One region of the Serratia sp. LTN-2 genome, then DNA from elsewhere that is predicted to be linked to it. Evidence: predicted binding sites of a transcription regulator. Region 1 holds the regulator's gene; the other holds the start of a gene.
What was found. The regulator PhoB, encoded in region 1, activates phosphate uptake and scavenging genes when phosphate is short. The targets are predictions, from matches to a motif close to CTGTCATAAAACTGNCNNAT.
Positions count from the first base shown of each region.

Region 2: pitA (inorganic phosphate transporter PitA) is a predicted target of PhoB. The motif match lies at 3,213-3,232, and genes of this name have one in related genera.

Region 1 is NZ_JCAXDO010000004.1:142,959-150,788, reverse strand. Features, by position in the region: gene brnQ (branched-chain amino acid transport system II carrier protein) at 1-440, opposite strand, end outside; gene AC6BYQ_RS10610 (PstS family phosphate ABC transporter substrate-binding protein) at 925-1,887, opposite strand; gene phoR (phosphate regulon sensor histidine kinase PhoR) at 1,902-3,218, opposite strand; gene phoB (phosphate response regulator transcription factor PhoB) at 3,243-3,932, opposite strand; gene sbcD (exonuclease subunit SbcD) at 4,148-5,380, shown strand; gene sbcC (exonuclease subunit SbcC) at 5,377-7,830, shown strand, end outside.
Region 2 is NZ_JCAXDO010000010.1:57,563-65,392, forward strand. Features, by position in the region: gene AC6BYQ_RS18410 (SDR family oxidoreductase) at 91-864, opposite strand; gene uspB (universal stress protein UspB) at 1,297-1,632, shown strand; gene pitA (inorganic phosphate transporter PitA) at 1,705-3,207, opposite strand; gene AC6BYQ_RS18425 (BaiN/RdsA family NAD(P)/FAD-dependent oxidoreductase) at 3,508-4,707, shown strand; gene add (adenosine deaminase) at 4,737-5,729, opposite strand; gene AC6BYQ_RS18435 (nucleoside hydrolase) at 5,744-6,679, opposite strand; gene AC6BYQ_RS18440 (Crp/Fnr family transcriptional regulator) at 6,841-7,524, shown strand; gene AC6BYQ_RS18445 (VOC family protein) at 7,521-7,830, opposite strand, start outside.

The DNA.
Region 1 (7,830 bases):
ACGGTATCGAGCAGGCGGCCCGGATACAGGGAGATGCCAATCACCAGCGCGAAATACACCAGGCTGTAGATGAACAGCGGCATGGCGCCGTCGCCGGTCAGCGGGGCGATGCCCACTTCAAAGGAGACGGTGGCGGTGCGCGGCGTCGCGAACAGCGGGCCGACGGCCAGGTAGCAAACGGTCGCCAGCAGCAGGCCGGCACCGCGGCCAATCGGCGAACTGAGGGCGTCGATGCCGCCGCCGACGCGCGCCAGCGCGATGACGGTGATGACCGGTAGGCCGACGGCGGTGATCAGGAAGCCCAGCGCCGCAGTCCAGACATGTTCACCGGACTGTAAACCGACCATCGGCGGGAAGATGATGTTCCCGGCCCCGACGAATAAGGCAAAGGTCATAAAGCCCAATGCCAGGATATCTTTTGACGTTAAACGATGACTCATACGATGTCGTGTTGCCTGTTCAAATGAAAAAATTGTCCGATAGCGTGGTGGCGTGACGCCCCACCCGGTTGTCGGCATGCCCGACCATCGCAGCGCCAAATAAGCACCCTAAACGCAATCGTTCCGGCGTTTATGTCCCTATTCGAAAGTGGCCGCTCATGAAGATGGGCAAAGTTTTAGGAGTTATAAAAATGGAGGTTTAATCCGACAACGAGGGCTAAGGTAAACGTTTATAGCGCTTCAAGGCAAGACGCACGGCGAAAAGCAGAGCTATCGACCATATAAACTTTAGCCACCAGTCGATCATATTGGCTATCAATAAATATACACTACATGATTTGTATCATTTTTGAACAGCCAATTCACGAAACGTGAAGCATATATCACTTTACCGCGCGAAAACGCCAATAAAAGCCCGGTTTTCGCGTGGCATAAGCTCCATTTCGGCGTGAGAAAAGGCGAAAATTACGTCGCCTTTTGTCGCTTATTGCATCATGACCGGTGCAAGCGGCTGCAGCCCGAGCGCCTGGCGGGTCTTCTGCAGAGCGGCCGGTGGCAGAGGCAGATAGCCGTCGTGGTTGACCAGGCTCTGTCCTGCGGTCGACAGCACGCGATCGAGGAACGCCGCGGTCAGCGGCTCCAGCGGTTGATTGGGGGCTTTGTTGATGTAGATATACAGGTAGCGCGACAGCGGGTAGCGATCGTTGCGCACGTTGGCGGCGGTAGGCGCGACATAGTCCTCCCCCGACTCCGCCAACGGCAGCAGCCGCACGCCGCTGGCGCGAAAACCGATGCTGGCGTAGCCGATGCCGTTGAGCGAACCGGCCACCGCCTGCACCACCGAGGCCGAACCGGGCAACTCATTGACGCGCGGCATAAAATCACCGCCGCACAGCGCGCGCAGTTTGAAATAGCCGTAGGTGCCGGAAGCCGAGTTGCGGCCAAAGCGTTGCAGCGAGCGCGTCGCCCAGTCGCCGCTCAGACCCAGTTCGCCCCAGCGCGTCAGCGGCTGGCTTTCACCGCAGCGCCGGGTGGCGGAGAAAATACGATCGAGCTGCTGCAAATTGAGGCCGCGCAGCGGATTGTCCTGATGCACCAACACCACCAGCGCATCCACCGCCACCGGCACCGCCAGCGGCGCATAGCCGTAACGATGTTCGAACGCCGAAACCTCGGCCGCCTTCATCGGCCGGCTCATCGGGCCCAGCTGCGCGGCGCCCGCCGCCAACGCGGTCGGCGCGGTCGACGAACCGGCGGCCTGGATCTGCAGATTAACGTTGGGATAATGCTGGCTGAAGTCCTGCGCCCACAGCGCCATCAGGTTCGCCAGGGTGTCGGAGCCGACGCTGGACAGATTGCCCGCCAGCATGCCGTCGGGCTGCGCCAGCGCGCCACGTCCGGCCAGCAGCGCCAGGCAAAGCAACAGCCCTCGGGTGATTCGGGTCATACCGGTGTCTCGCGTTAATTTTTCACCGCATTCTCTGATAAAGCGGCCGGAACAATCAACCGGTTGGGTAAGGTAAAGATAAAGCGGGTGCCGATCCCCGGTTCGCTGAGGATCTCCAGCCGCGCGTCGTGATGGCTGAGCGCGTGTTTGACGATCGCCAGCCCCAGCCCGCTGCCGCCGGTCTGGCGCGAACGGGCCTTGTCGACGCGATAAAAACGCTCGGTCAGGCGCGGAAGGTGCTCGGCGGCGATGCCCGGCCCGTTGTCGCTGACCTGGAACTGCGCACCATGTGCCGTCTGCTGCCAGCTGACTTCGATATGGGTGCCCTTCGGCGTGTGGTTGACCGCGTTGTATACCAGGTTAGACACCGCGCTGCGCAACTGGTCTTCATTGCCGAACACTTTGAGCTGTTCGTTCACCCGGAAAGCGATCTCGTGATTACCGCCGCTCAGCGATTGCGCCTCGCGCTGCAACACCCGCAGCATCAGCGGGATATCCACCCGTTCGTTCATGTCGACATTGGGCGCCGCCTCGATGCGCGACAGCGTCAGCAGCTGTTTGACCAGCCCGTCCATCCGGCGGGTCTGCTCTTGCATGGTGCTCAGCGCCTTGCTGCGCAGCGATCCGTCCTGCTCTTCGTCGCCCATCATTTCCAGGTAGCCCTGCAGCACCGTCAACGGCGTGCGCAGCTCATGGCTGACGTTGGCGAAGAAGTTGCGCCGCGCCCCTTCCAGCTGGCGCATCTGGGTGACGTCGCGCGCCACCATCAGCAGTTGCCCTTCGGAATAGGGCATCACGCGGAATTCGACGTAATGTTCGTTGTTCAACTGCAGCGTCAGCGGGCGCGAAAACTCCTGCTGTTGCAAATAGTGGCTGAACTCCGGATAACGCAGCAGGTTGAGGATGTGCTGGCCGTTGTCTTCCGGCCAGCGGAAGCCGAGCAGATGCTGCGCCAGACCGTTGCACCAGAAGATATTGCCTTCGACGGTGGTCATCACCACCGCGTCAGGCAGCGATTCGGCCCCGCTGCGAAAGCGCTTGATCAGCAGCGCCAGCTCGCGGCGGCGGCGGCGGTTGCGCTGCTGCATCTGATACAGGCCATAGAACAACGGCTCCCAGCTCCAGCGGCCGGGCGGCGGCGTCATGCTGCGGTCGATCCACAGCCAATGGGAGAGTTTGAGCTGGTTGTAGAAATTCCACACCAGCGCAGCCAGCGCAGAGGCCAGCAGGAACCAGGGCAGATAACCGAAAATCAGCCCCAGCAGTAAGGCGGGCAGACAAAAAAGAGCCAGCTCCAGAGCCAGCCTCTTCCACGACAGACGTTCTAACACGGCATATTCTCCAGCGCGGCGCGATCAGTAGCGCGTTGAGAACCGGTAGCCGGTGCCCCGAACGGTTTGAACCATTTTATCATGCCCACTGGTTTCTAACGCCTTGCGGAGCCGACGGATATGCACGTCAACGGTACGGTCTTCCACATAAACGTTAGTGCCCCAGACGTGATTAAGCAACTGCTCGCGGCTATAAACCCGCTCCGGGTGGGTCATAAAGAAGTGCAGCAGCTTGAACTCGGTCGGCCCCATGTCCAGCGCCTGATCGTTCGCCATCACGCGGTGGGAGGACGGATCCAGGCTCAGTCCTTGCATTTCAATCACTTCTTCCACCGCCATCGGTGAAATACGGCGCATGACCGCTTTGATGCGTGCCACCAGCTCCTTGGGCGAGAACGGCTTGGTGATGTAATCATCCGCCCCCACTTCCAGGCCGCGCACCCGGTCTTCCTCTTCGCCGCGCGCGGTCAACATCATCACCGGGATATCGCGGGTCAGCGCTTCGCGCTTCATATGCTTGATAAACTGAATGCCGGAACCGCCGGGCAGCATCCAATCGAGCAACACCAAATCAGGGAACGGCTCAGACAGGCGCGTCACGGCGCTGTCATAATCCTCGGCTTCCAACGGTTGGTAACCATTCTGTTCCAACACAAAGCACACCATCTCACGGATCGGCGCTTCGTCTTCCACCACCAGTATGCGTCTTGCCATCGTCAATCCTGCCAATGTGTTAGCGACTTTGCGGGCGCCATTATGCGTCAGTTTTGTGACACTTTTATGAAAAAAAGCGGCTGTTATAGGCAGTAAGCATAGCGATTATTTCCCATAGTAAAGAAAAATCATTCCGCTGCCCTCGCCATTGCGCCGGGACAGCCGGCGCCGCGGCCTTTATAATCATCGCCATTACCTTTGCACCCGGGAGTGTCATGCGCCTGATCCACACCTCTGACTGGCACCTTGGCCAGTACTTTTTCACCAAAAGCCGCGCCGCCGAGCACCAGGCTTTTCTGAACTGGCTGATCGAACAGGTAGAGCAGCAGCAGGTGGATGCGCTGATCGTCGCCGGGGATCTGTTCGATACCGGCTCGCCGCCCAGCTACGCCCGCGAACTGTACAACCGCTTCGTGGTGGAACTGCAGCACACCGGCTGCCAACTGGTGGTGCTGGGCGGCAACCACGATTCGGTGGCGACGCTGAACGAATCGCGTGAACTGCTCTCCTGCCTGAACACCACGGTGATCGCGAGCGCGCAAGGCGCCCCCGAACAGCAGATCCTGGTGCTGAACCGGCGCGACGGCCAGCCGGGCGCGGTGCTGTGCACCATCCCGTTCTTGCGGCCACGCGATCTGCTCACCAGCCGCGCCGGCGAATCCGGCGCGCAGAAACAGCAGGCGTTACAGGAAGCCATCGCCGAACATTACCAAACGCTGTATCAGGCGGCCTGCGAGCGCCGCGACCAATTGGGCCTGCCGCTGCCGATCGTCGCCACCGGCCACCTGACCACCGTCGGCGTCACCACCTCCGACTCGGTGCGCGACATCTATATCGGCACCCTCGACGCCTTTCCGGCGCAGGCCTTTCCTCCCGCCGACTATATCGCGTTGGGCCACATCCACCGCGCGCAGAACGTCGCCAAATCGGAGCACATTCGCTATAGCGGCTCGCCGATCCCGCTCAGCTTCGATGAACTGGGCAAAGCCAAAAGCGTCTTTATGGTCGATTTCGCCGACGGCGCTTTGCAGCAGGTGGAAGCGTTAACGATCCCGCAGTTTCAGCCCATGCAGCTGATCAAAGGCGATCTGGCCGAGATCGAACGGCAGCTGCGGCAGTTTGCCGATTATGACGGTGAGCTGCCGGTGTGGCTGGATATCGAAGTGGCGACGCAGGACTACCTCAGCGACATCCAGCGCCGCATTCAGCTGCTGGCGGACGAGCTACCGGTGGAAGTGGTGCTGCTGCGGCGCAGCAAAGAACAGCGCCGCCAGGCGATCGCACAGCAGGATAAGGAAACGCTCAACGAACTGAGCGTCAATGAAGTGTTCGAGCGGCGCCTGGCGCAGGAGATTGAGCTGCCCGAAACGCGCCAACAGCGGATGCGCCAAATGTTCCGCCAGGTGGTCGAGGCGGTGCAGCACAACGCCGAGGAGAACAACCCATGAAAATCCTCAGCCTGCGCTTAAAAAACCTCAACTCGCTGCAGGGCGAATGGAAGATTGACTTCACCGCCGAGCCGTTCGCCAGCAACGGTCTGTTCGCCATTACCGGCCCGACCGGCGCGGGCAAAACCACCCTGCTGGACGCCATCTGCCTGGCGCTATACCACCAGACGCCGCGCCTCAACGTCACGCCAAGCCAGAATGAACTGATGACCCGCCATACCGCCGAATCGTTGGCGGAAGTCGAGTTCGAGGTCAAGGGCGTCGGCTATCGCGCCTTCTGGAGTCAGCGCCGCGCCAAAAACGCGCCGGACGGCAACCTGCAGGCGCCGAAAGTCGAACTGGCGCGCCGCGAAGACGGCAAGATCCTGGCGGACAAAGTGCGCGACAAGCTGGAGATCACCGCCGCCATCACCGGGCTGGACTTCGGCCGCTTCACCAAGTCGATGATGCTGTCTCAGGGGCAGTTCGCCGCCTTCCTCAACGCCGACGCCAACGATCGCGCCGAGCTGTTGGAAGAACTGACCGGCACCGAAATCTACGGGCGATTGTCCGAACAGGTGTTCGAATCCCACAAACAGGCCAAAACCGATCTGGATGGGCTGCATCAGCGCGCCAGCGGTATCGAGCTGCTGAACGACGAACAGCGCCACTCCCTGGCCGAACAGCTGACGGCGCTGAGCGAGCAGGAAAGCGCTCTCGGCGAGCAAACCCGGCAACAGCAACAGGCGCTGAGCTGGTTACAACAATGGCAGCGATTCCGGCAACAGCAAAACGAGGGGCGGCAACGGTTGGAAAACGCCCAGCGCGAGCAGGCCGAGGCCGCCCCACAGCTTCACCGGCTGGCGCTCAGCGAACCGGCCGAAAAATTGCGGCCGCTGCGCGGCGAACGCGATCGCTGCCGCGCCGAGCTGCAGACGATACAGCAGCAAGCGGCCCTGCTGACGCAGCAGCAGGAACAGCAGTCGGCGCAGCTGGCGCCGCTGCAGCAGGCGGTAGAAAAGACCCGCCTGGCGCAGCAAGCCCATGCCGAGCACATGCGGCAACAGCAACAGCTGATCGATGAGCAGGTCGCCCCGCTCGATCATCAGATCGCCCAACTGCAATCGACACAGGCCGAACGGCGACAGGCCGGCGATGCTGCCGCGCAGCAGTGCGCCCAACAGCAGGCGGCGCTGGAGCAGCTCACCGTTCAACGCAATCAACTGACGACGCAGGGCGCACAGCATCAGCAGCAATTGAACGCGCTGACCCAAGCGCTGGCCGTTCAACAGCAGCAGCAGCAAGCGCTGGAGGCGCAAACGCCGCTGGCCCCGTTGCGCCAGCGCCTGAGTGCCCTGGCAGATCTGCGTCCAACGCGTCAGCAGTTGTCCACGCTCGCCACCCTCCACCGTCAGACCCGCGAGCGGCTGACCCGGCAGCAAGCGGAGCACGCCGGACGACAAACGCAACTCGCCGAGCTGCAACAACAGCTGGAGAGCGCACGCCAGCAATTCAAACAACACAAGGCGCAGCTGCAGGAAGTAGAGCGGATCCACGAGCTGGAAAAACGCATCGTCAGCCTGGAAGCGGAGCGTGCCCTGCTGCAAAGTGGCGCCCCCTGCCCGCTGTGTGGCTCGACCACCCACCCGGCGGTGGAGCAATATCAGGCGGTGCAGCCTTCGGCGACGGAGCGGCGGTTGGTTGAGATGCGCACCCTGGCAGAGAAACTGCAAACCCAGGGTACCGAACTGCGCACCCGCTGCGAAAGCCTGCTGGAACAGCAGCAGCGCCAGCAGCAAACCATCGCGCAGGATGAACAGCAGCTGGCCGGCCAACAGCAGCAGTGGCAGCAGCTCAGCGCGCCGCTGGCGTTCGACTTTACGCTGGCGGATGACGAGCCGCTCAGCGCCTGGCTGAGTGGCTGCGACGATGAAGAGCGGCGCGGGCAACAGGCGCTGCAGCAGCATGAACAATCGGCGCAGGCGGTACAGCAGGCGAAAGACGCGCTCGCGGCGCTGCAAACGCAGCAGCAGCAGGCGCAGCAACAGCTGGCGTTGCTCGAAGAGCGCTTTACGCTGCTGCAAAAAAACCACGCCGATAGCCTGCAACAGCAACAAGACCTGCAACAACGCTGGCAAGAAGGCGAGAAAATCCTCGCCGAACGGCGTGCGCAGCGGCTGGCGCTGTTCGGCGAACAGCGGGTCGCCGAGGTGCGCGAACAGCTGCGCGCCAAACAAACCGCCTGCGAACAGGCCAGTGTTCAGGCTGCCGAGCAGTGGCAAAAGGCGCAGGAACTGCGCGAACGCCTGGCAGGCCAACAGGCCGGGCTACAACAGCAACACGCCCAAATGCAGGAACGGCTGCAGCAGGCGCAGCAGCAGTGGCAGCAGGCGCTGGCCGACAGCGAATTCGTCGATGAAACCGCCTTCGCCGCCGCGCTGCTGGACGACGCCCTGCGCCGCGAATTGCAG
Region 2 (7,830 bases), on a different contig from region 1:
GTTCCTTGGCGCCGTTCCCGACAGAAAGTGTAGCCGCATGGCGCGGTTGCGCGCGAGCAGGTGCGGGGGCGATATTTGCCCCCGCCGGGATTATTTGGTGGTGTAGCCGCCGTTGATCAGGATGGTTTGGCCGGTTACCCACCAGCCGTCGCTGACCAGATGGCGGATGAACGGCACCACGTCTTCGATATCGGTCAGGCCGGTTTTGCTGAACGGCGACAGCGCCGCCGCCGTTTTGTGGTAGGCCACGGCGTCCGCGCCTTCCGCCGGGTAGAAGAATGGCGTATCCATCGGGCCGGGGCCGACCGCGGTCACGGAGATGCCGCGTTCGCCGAACTCCTTGGCGGCGGCGCGGGTGAAATGCTCCACCGGCGCCTTGGTGCCGGCGTAAGCGGCGTAGAACGGCGTGAAGGCGCCGAGAAGCGAGGTGACCAGCGTGCAGATTTTACCGTTGTCGTTGAGGTGCTTGCCCGCCTCTTTCAGGAAGAAGAACGCAGTTTTGGCGTTGACCGCCGTCATCTCGTCATACTCGGCTTCGCTGATGTCGACCATCGGTTTTTTCAGCACTTTGCCGACGGTATTGATGGCGATATCCGGCTTGCCGACGGCGGCGATCGCATCGGCGAACAGCTTCTCGACCGCGCCCGCGCTGGTCAGATCGGCCTGCAGCGCGACGCCTTGCGCCCCGGCGGCCTGAATGGCGGCGACGGTTTTCTCCGCCTCGGCTTTGGAAGCGGCGCTGTTGTAGTGGATCACCACCGCTTTGGCGCCTTGTTCAGCCAAATCGCGAGCGATCAGCCCGCCGAGATTTTTGGCGCCGCCGGCGATCAGAACGGTTTTTCCCTTGATTGAATGGTTTGCCATAACAGTTTCCTTGGATGAACGTAACGGAAACCTGAGTCTAGCCAGCGCCGGGGGAAAGATCAGCGGCGTGCGGCGGGATAGACTATCCAGAAAAACCGACTAATTATCGGCCGGCGACGACTCGCTATCTCGCCCCGGCGGGGGGCTTTCGGCGCACGGCGGTAAATTTTATCCACTGATCAGGCCAGTTTGCGTTTCATTAACCTACAATGATGGATATGGGCCTCATCATTTCCCCTCTGAGTAGAACCACGCTGTGCAAGTTTCTCTGTGCGGTGCGGCAACGTCTTCGGAGGCGGTGGGTTATGGGCGTGGCCCGTGCAGGCAAAAAAGGGGATGAGAGCGGTAAGCTCCAGCAGAGTATCGGGTAATGAGGTAGGGCGGTTGGACCCGGCGGATGGCCGTGGATAACAACGCCTTGAGGGGGTAATCATGATCAGTACCGTCGCGCTGTTTTGGGCCTTATGTGTGGTGTGTGTGGTAAACATGGTGCGGTATTACTCTTCTCTGCGCGCGCTGCTGGTGGTATTGCGCGGCTGTGACCCGTTGCTGTACCAATACGTCGACGGCGGCGGTTTCTTCACCGCCCACGGGCAACCCAGCAAGCAGCTGAGGCTGGTGCGCTATATCTTTGCGCAGCGCTATGTCGAGCACCACGATCCGGAGTTTATTCGCCGCTGCGAGCGGGTGCGCGGGCAGTTTATGCTGACTTCGGCTCTGTGCGGCCTGGTGGTCATCAGCCTGATAGGGCTGATGATCTGGCATTGATGTCTGTCCGTTTCCTTTGATGCAGGCAAAAAAAAGGCGGCCATTCGGCCGCCTTTCTCATGATGCTATCAGTTAGATCAGCTTCAGCGCCACCCAATACAGCGCACCGGAAAGCAGAATCGAGATTGGCAGGGTCAGTACCCAGGCCAACAGGATGTTTTTCACGGTTTTGCTCTGCACGCCGCCGCCGTCCACGATCATCGTCCCGGCAACCGCCGAAGAGAGCACGTGGGTGGTGGAGACCGGCATGCCGGTATAGCTCGCCACGCCGATCGACAGCGCCGCGGTCATCTGGGCCGACACGCCCTGGGCGTAGGTCATGCCTTTCTTACCGATCTTCTCGCCGATGGTGGTAGCCACGCGTTTCCAGCCCACCATGGTGCCGAGCGACAGCGCCAGCGCGACGGCGACGATGATCCACATCGGCGCATACTCGACGGTCTGCAGCAAATCCTGACGCAGGTTCTTCAGGAAGCGCTGGTCGGCAGATGAGGTTTCCGGCAGCTTGGCGACTTTATCCGCCGTGTCGGTCACGCACATCAGCAGGCGGCGCAGGTGGCTGCGCTGCTCAACCGTCAGCTGATCGTAGCTTTGCAGGTTGGTCAGCATGCCCTGAGCCAGTTCGATCGCCGGCATGGCGCGCGAACTGTCGCAGTGGAACTCGGCCGGCTTGTTAGGTTCGGCTTCGTCATCCGGGCTTGGCACCAGCGGCGTCAACGACACCGCATGCGACAGCGCGTCACCGTGCTGCTGGTAATATTGCTGCAGGTGGGTCACGGCATCACGCGTACGGGTGATGTCATAACCGGTTGCATTCATATTGACCACGAAGCCGGCCGGCGCCACGCCGATCAGCACCAGCATGATTAGGCCGATGCCTTTCTGGCCATCGTTGGCGCCGTGCGAGAAGCTGACGCCAATCGCCGACAGGATCAGTGCGATGCGGGTCCAGAACGGCGGCTTGCGTTTGCCGTCGACCTTTTCACGTTCCGCAGGGGTCATGTGGATACGCTGGCGTTTCTTGGTGCCACTCCAATAGCGGCGCAAGGCGAACACCATCACTCCCGCCACCATCATGCCGACCAGCGGCGAGAACAGCAGAGAAAGGAAAATGCCAATCATTTTCGGGACGTTAAGCGCATCCACCACCGAAGTGTTGGTCATCAGGGCGTTGGTTAAACCGACACCGATGATGGCGCCTATCAGCGTATGGGAACTGGAGGCCGGCAGACCGAAATACCAGGTGCCGAGGTTCCAGATGATTGCCGCCAACAGCATGGAGAAGACCATGGCTAATCCGTGTGCTGAACTGACGTTCAACAACAGATCGGTAGGCAACAAGTGGACGATGGCGTAAGCAACACTCAAACCGCCGAGCATTACGCCAAGAAAGTTGAACAAACCTGCCATCACGACCGCAAGTTGCGAGCGCATGGCGCGGGTATAAATAACTGTAGCGACCGCATTGGCCGTATCATGAAAACCGTTGATGGCTTCATAAAACAACACGAACAACAATGCGAGAATTAACATCAGGCCGGTATGGAAATCCAGGCCAGCGAACAAATGCAGCATAAGCGTTACGCCAGTTTGTGGACATGAACGCCGCGCATTATCAGTGACAACCGGGGCCGGGGAAAAGGAAAATATGACGTTTTTTTGATTTGGACATGACGAAACGATGGCGTGTCTATAACAAAAATATGAAATATCAACGCGTTATTCTCCTCTGACCTCTGTAATATTTTCTTACTATGGCGTTGACGGCGCCGGGGCTTTACAATCTGCCGCCGTGAATTTGGCGGTGACCGGCGGCGAAACGGCGTAATATGGCGCTCTTTTGTCGCGATTGTGGTTTTGATAAGAGAGGCTCAGGTGGAACAGTTTGATGTCGTAGTGATTGGGGCGGGCGCTGCCGGCATGTTTTGCGCCGCGCAGGCGGGGCAACTCGGTTGCCGCGTGTTGCTGCTCGACAACGGCAAAAAACCGGGCCGCAAGATCCTGATGTCCGGCGGCGGGCGCTGCAACTTTACCAACATGTATGCCGAACCGGCGGCCTACCTGTCGAACAACCCGCATTTCTGCAAGTCGGCGCTGGCGCGTTATACCCAGTGGGACTTCATCGATCTGATCAACCGCTACGGCATCGCCTACCATGAAAAAACGCTGGGGCAGCTGTTCTGCGACGACTCGGCGCAGCAGGTGGTGGATCTGCTGGTCAAAGAGTGCGAGCTGGGCCAGGTGACGATGCGCCTGCGCAGCGAAGTGCTGGGCGTGGAGAAAACCGCACAGGGTTACGAACTGGCGCTGAATGGTGAAAAAGTGAGTGCTCGCTCACTTGTGGTGGCCAGCGGCGGATTATCCATGCCGGGGCTGGGCGCCTCGCCGTTCGGTTACAAGCTGGCGGAGCAATTTGGCCTCAAAGTGCTGCCGACGCGCGCCGGGCTGGTGCCTTTTACCCTGCATAAGCCGCTGTTGGAGCATGTGCAGACGCTATCCGGCGTCTCGGTGCCGGCGGTGATCACCGCCGAGAACGGCGTCAGTTTCCGCGAAAGCATCCTGTTTACCCACCGTGGCCTCTCCGGGCCGGCGGTGCTGCAGCTGTCGAGCTATTGGCAGCCTGGTGAGTATGTGAGCGTTAACTTACTTCCTGAGCTGGATCTGGCGGCTTTCCTCGATGAACAACGCCGGCAACACCCGAACCAAAGCCTGAAAAATACCCTGGCGTTGCAATTGCCGAAGCGGCTGGTGGAATGCTTGCAGACGCTGGGACAACTGCCGGAGGCGACGCTGAAGCAGCTGAATGCCCCGCAGCAGGCGGCGCTGGTGGATCTGTTGCAGAACTGGCGCGTGCAGCCGAACGGCACCGAAGGCTACCGCACGGCGGAAGTGACGCTCGGCGGCGTCGACACCAACGAACTTTCCTCCAAGACGATGGAAGCCCACAAGGCGCCGGGGCTCTACTTCATCGGCGAAGTGGTGGACGTGACCGGGTGGCTGGGCGGTTACAACTTCCAATGGGCCTGGAGCTCGGCCTGGGCCTGCGCCCAGGCGCTGGCGGCGCAGGAACGTTAAAACGCCGCTCAACCTAGAAATGCGCCGGGTCACATTGGCCCGGCATTGAGCTGATTCATTAATTTTATTTTAGTGTCATCGTCGAGAAAACTCGCCTCCAGCGCCTGCCTGTTACTGCGGTTAAAATCTTCATCGCGCCAGCCGAAGGCGTCGTGCAGCAGCTGATATTCCTTGTTCAGCGTGGTATCGGCGACGGTGCGCGCATCGGTATTCACATTCAGCCGCACCCCCCACTTTTTCAGCCGGTCTATCGGATGGTCGTCGATGCTGTCGAACAGATTGCAGGTGAGGTTACAGCTGGGGCAGATCTCGAGCAGCACGCCGGTGGCTATCAGACGCTCGACGAGCGCGGGGTCCTCGATGCTCCGGACGCCGTGGCCGATACGCGACACCTGCAGCCGATCCAGCGTCTCCCGCACGCTGTCTGCGCCTTTCGCCTCACCGGCGTGGGCGATGACGTTGCCACCGGCCTCACGCACGGCGCGAAAGGCCGCCACATGGTGGGTTAGCGGATAACGCGCCTCGTCGGCGGCCAAATCCAGCGCTACCACGCCACGGCCCAGAAAGTTAACCACGAGCCCGGCGGTTTGCAGGCTGGCGGCCGCATCGAAATGCCGCAGCGTGCACAGGATCAGCCCGGCGGTGATGCCGTAAGTTTGCGCGGCGTCATGCATCGCGGCGAGCACCGTCTCGACCACCGATTCGCCGGTTAATCCCATCCGGGTATGCAGCAGCGGAGCAAAGCGTACTTCCGCATAGATGACGTTATCCGCCGCCAGCTGCGCGAACAAGTCATCGACGGCCAGCGTTATCGCCTGGCGTGTCTGCAAGAGGTCTATTTGCGGCGCGATCTTGCTTAAAAAGTCCCCCAGATCGGCGCATCGCTTCGGCGCGATAAATTGCCGATTAAATGCCGCTCTGGTTATTTGCGGGTCGGCCTTCTTTACATAGTGATAGCTTAAACAGGTATCCAAATGGACGTGTAATTCCACCTTGTTTAATTTGCTCGGATCGAAAGTCATGGCGGTCACCTATTTCATTCGCGGTGAGATAACAGCGAGAACAGTTTTTCTTTAAACAGGCCGGGTTTAATGCGGGTAATTACGCGCGCATTGGCCGGTTTGCCGGTCAGGTGGGTGGAATCGATGACGTAATGGCCGTAAGACCCTTCACTTTTATATTCTACCCAGGAATACGCTTCCAGACTGGTCTCGACGATGTCCGGGTAGAGCGCCACCGCCATGGTGGTCGGATCGGGTAAATCAAACCCTATACGCTCGGTGCGCCCGGCGTTAAACGCCATCAGCGTGCGGTTGCAGCGCACGGCAAAGCGCCCCAGCTCGCTGAGATCATTCAATCGAACTATATCGCGTTGGTCGATAAACGCTTCCCCCATGCCGATCTCCCAGCCGACAAGGGTGAGCGGCAGCCCGGCAGTGAGCACCAGATGCGCGGCTTCGGCGTCGGCGTAAAAATTAAATTCGGCCAGCGGGGTGATATTGCCGGGCGTCAGCCCGGAACCGCCCATGACATAAACCCTTTTCACGTGTTCGGCCAGCGCGGGCGCCTTCAGCACCGCCATCGCAAGATTGGTCAGCGGCCCGAGGGTGACGATTTCCAGCTCGCCATTGAGCCGTGCGGCACAGTCGATGATGGCGTCTACGGCATGAACGGGTTCTGCGCTCAGCCGTGGGTTCGGTAAGGCCATGTCGCCCATGCCGTCTTCGCCGTGAATATGGTGCGAGTGATAGCGCGTGCGGAAGAGCGGTTTCGCCATGCCGGCGTAGACCGGAGGGGCGTAGGTTCCCGCTTTTTCCACGCAAATGAGCGCATTTTTGACGCATTGTTCAAGCGGGCAGTTGCCTGCGACGGTGGTGATCGCTTCCACCTTCACGTCGGGTTCGCGCAACGCCATCAGCAGCGCGACGGCATCGTCGGAAGCGGTATCGGTGTCTATCAGAATATGTCGCATGGCACTCTCCTTGGGTGGGGTCTGCGGAGAACATACCCAGACGACCCGAGGCAAAAAAGGCCAGATGTCCTTTTTCGTTCTGAAGCGCACCGGCTATGCTGGGCGCAGCCGAAAAGATAGGATGCAAGACGTTAACGGATAAGCCCCGGGAGTGAATCGCCGTGAAAACTGTCGGTGACAGCAAGCTAAAAGAAGCGTTTATCGACGCTCACGATCTGCGAACGGCGCTTTCGCCCCCGTTGCTGGCCGCCTTGCGCCTGGTCAGCGTCGAGGCCGGCGAGCACCTGGTGACGCAAAGCGATCGCTTGAGCCACCTATATTTGCTCGTACAGGGAAAACTGCAGGTGGAGAATTACGACGCGAACGGCATGCACATCGTCTTTTCCTTTGAAACGGATTTTTCCGTAATCGGCGATCTGGAGCTGTTCTCCCAGGCGCAGCGGTCGGTGTTCAGCAGCGTTCAGGCGGTGACGGACGCGCTGATCTTCACGCTGCCCATCGAGGTGATCAGAGAGCGAGCCATGCACGATCCCGCCTTCCTCACCTTTATGTGTCGGCAGCTGAGCGACAAGCTGCTTAACGCCTCATTGCTGCATGCGAGCGGCGGCTTAACGGCAGAATATAAGTTGCGAAAGTTTCTGTTATTTAAAATAAAAGACGAAGGCGTGCAGATTCAGCTCGAAAATCGGGAGTTGTTGGCGGGCAGATTAGGCATCTCCGTCAGGCAACTGAGCCGCGCACTGGCGCAGCTCGCGGCGGACGGCATGATTCAGTTTAAAAACAAGTCACTGTGGGTGACGGATCGCCAGCGGCTGTCCGGCCTGGAAGACAATCAGAGGGCCTAACCGATCGCCGGCCCCTTCAATTCCACGCGATTGCCGTCCGGATCGCTGAAATAAATGGACGGGCCGTCTCCCTCCGCGCCATAGCGCGATTCGGCGGGATCAACGTCGATCCCCTGCGATCGCAGATAGGCAAACAGCTCGCCCTCGTTGAAAGGATCGATGCGCAGGCAGACGTGATCGACATTTTGCCGGTGAGGATCGGGCGCCGTGCCGCCTTTTTTCCCCAGCACGCCGTTAATGTCCACCAGATCGATCATGGCCGCACCGGCGCGCAGGTGCATCAGCCCCAAATCCGGCCGCTGTTTG